One region of the Lactobacillus sp. N54.MGS-719 genome, then DNA from elsewhere that is predicted to be linked to it. Evidence: riboswitches for the same ligand, from Rfam matches in the RefSeq annotation. Region 1 holds a riboswitch; the other holds the start of a gene.
The links. Region 1 has a riboswitch for magnesium ahead of mgtA (magnesium-translocating P-type ATPase). Riboswitches for the same ligand answer to the same signal wherever they lie in the genome.
Positions count from the first base shown of each region.

Region 2: linked by a shared signal. The riboswitch ahead of mgtA (magnesium-translocating P-type ATPase) and the one ahead of mgtA (magnesium-translocating P-type ATPase) in region 1 are both predicted to bind magnesium.

Region 1 covers NZ_LARO01000027.1:4,840-7,253, reverse strand. Annotated here, with positions in the region: gene mgtA (magnesium-translocating P-type ATPase) at 1-1,490, opposite strand, end outside; M-box (ykoK) riboswitch at 1,571-1,734, opposite strand; gene WS44_RS06090 (SLAP domain-containing protein) at 2,307-2,414, opposite strand, start outside.
Region 2 covers NZ_LARO01000008.1:41,919-44,332, forward strand. Annotated here, with positions in the region: gene mgtA (magnesium-translocating P-type ATPase) at 1-940, opposite strand, end outside; M-box (ykoK) riboswitch at 1,017-1,180, opposite strand; gene WS44_RS02735 (TPM domain-containing protein) at 1,234-1,875, opposite strand; gene WS44_RS02740 (ComE operon protein 2) at 1,832-2,311, opposite strand; gene trpS (tryptophan--tRNA ligase) at 2,333-2,414, opposite strand, start outside.

The DNA of each region.
Region 1 (2,414 bases):
AGCAAAACAACTCTCAAACCATCTTTGTTCAAATCTTCAATGTGCTTTAAAACTTTTTCTTTATATTCATCAGTTAAATCACTAATGTGATTGCCAACTTGCACACGATTGCAGCAAGCAAGCATTTCTTCGGCAGCACCCTTGGTTACCAGGATACGACCATCGCCGTGGCGTTTTATCACGACACTCATGCGACGACGCTTGAAGTCGAATGGAATTTCATCGACCTTAGTGTAGTCATGTTTAATTTCTTCAACGTCTAGCTCATCGCTAGCGGCATCGATAATGGCTTGGTCCATCAAATCGTGCATCCCCGTTTGGAAGTACGAATTCAAATAAGCCAACCGCAAAACTTGTGGATTTTCCTCCATATCCAAGTTGTAGTGACGTTCCAATACAACCTTGTTTTGGGTCAAAGTACCGGTTTTATCAGTACAAAGAATGTCGGCAGCACCGAAGTTTTGGATGGAGTTCATCTTCTTAACGATGGTGCCGTGCTTGGACATTTCGAGCGAACCCTTAACCAAATTACTAGTAACAATAACTGGCAACATTTCTGGAGTAAGTCCAACGGCTGTAGCGATGGCGAACAGCAAAGCGTTGAGCCAGTTACCTTTAGTCAAACCGTTAATGATCAAAACTAAAGGTGCAATGATGGCAGTCATTGTTAACAATAATTTAGAAATGTTCTTAATACCGACATCAAAGTTAGTTTCCTTAACGTCGTTGTTTGAAATATCCTTAGCCAAACGACCAAAGACAGTTTGTTCACCGGTAGCTAAAACGACACCGACACCTGAACCAGAAACAATAGTTGTTCCTTGATAGATTACATCAGGATAGTCCAAATATTGATCCATGTCTTTTTGATCAGGCTTCTTGGTTGCTATCTTTTCCACAGGTGTGGATTCACCGTTCAAAGAACTTGAGGAACAGAACAAGTCTTTGGTTTGAAGCAATCTAATATCTGCTGGCACCATGTCCCCAGCGTGGATATTAATAATATCGCCGACAACTACTTGCTTGGTAGAAATTTCTTTGTCCTTTTTATTGCGACGAATATTGGTAGTCACGGACACCATGTTCAAGAGGTCTTCAACTGCGTCATTAGTTTTCACATTCTGGATAAAGGACGTTAATCCAGAAATGATGATCATTGTAATCATAATGATCACAGTACTCAAGTCCTTTTGATCTGCCGGCACGAAGACGTAGTCGGTGAACAGCGACACCGTTGCTAGCAGCAACAGGACCATTGTGAAAGGAGTGAAGAATGATTCAATGAAGAAATGCAACTTCGTATTGTGCTTCTTGGTTGCAACTTCGTTAAGACCATTCTTCTCCAAACGCTCTTTAGCTTCCGTCGAAGACAGACCGTCTAGCGAACTATGCAGCGTCTTGAGCGCTTCTTCGGGAGTTTGTTGCGCGATTTGCTTAACAAACTCTGTATCGGCCGTCTTCTTATTCATCAGCAACTTGTTTTTTGCCATGTTAATCCCTCTTTCTGATTAAACATGCAAACAAACTAAAAAGGAGCTAATACCAATTAGTATTAACTCCTTATCTAAGCGATTTTTTCTCGTCGTTCAGTTTTGACACTACGTGACGTAAGCACAGGCTAGCTATCTGGATCTCGCCTTATCTCGACAAGAACTATTTTACTCGTTGGCATCTCTGGATGTTTCCGGGCGATAGCTTGTGTTCACGTAGGAGCCTCACCTAACAGTTTATTTGCTTTTTCAATTTTTATTTTTATTATATGTATATTATTTGACAATGCAATTATCTTTACTAAATCGTTAGAAATTGTAAAAGAATTTAAGAAAAGATAAAAAAGCACGTTTAAAATGAACATGTGTTTCTTATAGTGAAATTTGATATACTATTTTACAGACAAGGGTAGATTGCAACTGCCAATGTTTAGTAGTTTTAGCATGACTAACCACCCCTCAACATTTTATAAATTACGGAGGTGAGAGTTATGCATAATTGGATAGTCTGAAGGTCTAGTGCTCCGTGTTAGCTTGGGCTATTGCAATCAGCATCGTTCTAGGTACTCTGGTTAAATTAGCTATTAATTTGGCCATAGCCTACGCAATAACAAAAAAGCTAATCACAAGGATTAGCTAAGCATACAGTTATCTAAAACTACGATTGAAGTCAACGGCTGCAATCCGTTGGCTTCTTTTCATATACAGATTATAACATGAAATATTTGATACTTAAAAACGAAAAGAGCACCTATTGCGAAATTGGCAGTAGATGCTCTTTTGATTTGTGGTTAGAATTTATTTTTTAGTTTGAGCTTATTTTGCTTTCTTCCAAGTACCGATAATTTTACCATTATTACTGTAAACATTAATTCTGTAACTCTTAAGAGTACCGCGCATTACAACGGCTTGTTTCTTAGGGGC
Region 2 (2,414 bases), on a different contig from region 1:
TTGGCAAAACTTCTGGCGTAATCCCTGCGGCGGCCGCCAAGGCGAAGATCAAACTTTCACCCCAGTCACCCTTAGTCAGGCCATTAATAATGAACAAAAGCGGAATTAAAATCGCAGCCGTGACGATCAAAATCTTGGCTAACTGTCTCATCTCACGATCAAATAAGGTCGTCTTTACCTTCTTGCGTGAAATTTCCTGCACCTTTTTGCCAAAGACAGTATTGTTGCCGACCGCAAAAACAATGCCGCTACCCGAGCCAGAAACAATCGTCGTTCCCTCATATAAAATGTTAGGGTAGTTCAAATAGTCCTGCATACTCGGTTTAATGGTCACATTGGCCATTTTTTCTACTGGTTCCGAGTCGCCATCCAAATAACTGTATGAACAAAACAGGTCCTTACTCGTAAGGAGCTTCATGTCTGCAGGAATCATGTCGCCGGCAGACAAATTAATCACGTCGCCCACAACTACTTCGTCGGTGGGCAGTTCCACGTTTTTACCATCCCGACGAATGTTAGTCGTTACCGAAACCATGTCCATCAATTTTTCAGTTACTTTGGCAATCCTAATCTTTTGGGCAAAATTTACTACCACAGAAATGATCAACATAATGATCATCACAATGACTGTATCTATATCACTATTATCTTGTGGCACCAATATATAACTAGTAAATGAAGTTAAAATAGTTAATCCAATTAAAGCAAGCGTGAACGGAGTAGCGATTGATTCCCACAGCAATCGCCAATTAGAAGCATTGGAGTTAGTCCTAATCCTATTTTCGCCATATTCTTTTCTATTTTCTTCAGCCTTATTCGTGGAAAGTCCTTCAGCACTTGCCTGAAGTCGCGCTAGCGTCTCACTACGCGATTCGCGTGCAATCTGCTGAATCCTTTGAATGTCGACATTTGACTGCTTTTTGCCAGCTGCTTTTACCATTCTTTGCTCCTCTCATTTAATTGACAAGCAAAACAAAAAAGCCACCTACTGTTTCTGTAGGTGACCTAATAAGGCTTTGTCATACTCGTCGTTCAGTTTTAACACTACGTGACGTAAGCACATGCTAGCTATCTGGATCTCGCCTTAAGTCGACGACACCTATTTAACCCGTTGGCATCTCTGGATGTTTCTGGGCGATAGCGTGTGTTCACGTAGGAGTCTCACCTAACAGTTTAATTGCTAATTATATCCACAAGAAAGTGTAAGGACTAAATTTAAATAAGTCAAGCCACCTAATTGCGTGAATTGTAGTTATTGCGGCCGAATCTTCTTAAAACATAAACGATTCCGACGATCAAGAATGCTAGTGCTAACGCAATCGGAAGCGCTACGCGATGTGGATGCGAAATTTTATCTTGCTCGCTGCTCGATAAATCATATTTGTCTAGTGCATATTGATACTGCTGATCCACCTTGGTAGCACAAGCTCTAAACACGAAGCGTAATCCTTCATTAAAGGTGGCATTATCTTGACTGCGCAACTTATCTACTTCAGCTCTAATAATGTTGGTCCGTGCGTCAGCCGTAAAGGCGCCATGCAGGTCCTTAGTAGAAAAGATTTGCACGTTGCGCTTCTTGCCTTTTTGTCCAACCACGATAAATACCGATCGCTTAGTACGGTTCAACGCCTCAGGAGTGAGGTTATTCAGTCTCTTAACCGTAATCACAGAGATCTGCGGCTGCTCCTTAGTTTGAAAATAGCGATTATTCTTTTCAGTAATTAAAGTCTTAGTTTCTTTATTCAGAATATGAGCATGGTCTTCAATATTAGGCTGCACAAATCCCGTAGTCGTTAAAAAGACTAACAACAAACCTACTAAGCCAACTAAACTAATTCTCGTCTTCTTCAAGTTTATGGGCCAAACCTTCCACATATTTTCGATCGATCTTAATTTGCTCATATGGTACCCCGCAATCATGAAGCAACTTCAATGCTAGTGGATTATCACGATAGTCAAAATAATAATTTATCTTTTTAATGCCTGCTTGCACTAAAGCCTTGCAGCAGTTGTAACAAGGAAAATGGGTCACGTAAATTTCGGTATTTTCAGTAGAAACACCAAATTTCGCACATTGAATGATGGCATTCATCTCTGAGTGAATCGTTCTTACGCAGTGGCCGTCAACCATTTGGTGGCCAACGTCATCGCAATGCGGCTGTCCTGAAACCGAACCGTTATAGCCAGTACCGATAATGCGGTGATCTTTGACTAAAACGCTGCCGACTAGCGCTCTATTACAAGTAGAACGCTGAGCAATTACTAACGCCTGCATCATAAAATATTGTTTCCATGGAATTCGATCATGCATGACTTTGCCCCTTGCTTTTATTTATCTATTCTTAAAGTAGTTCAAGCCGATAGCATCACGAACTTGTTGCAAAGTTTCGTTAGCTACCTTGTTAGCCTTCTTT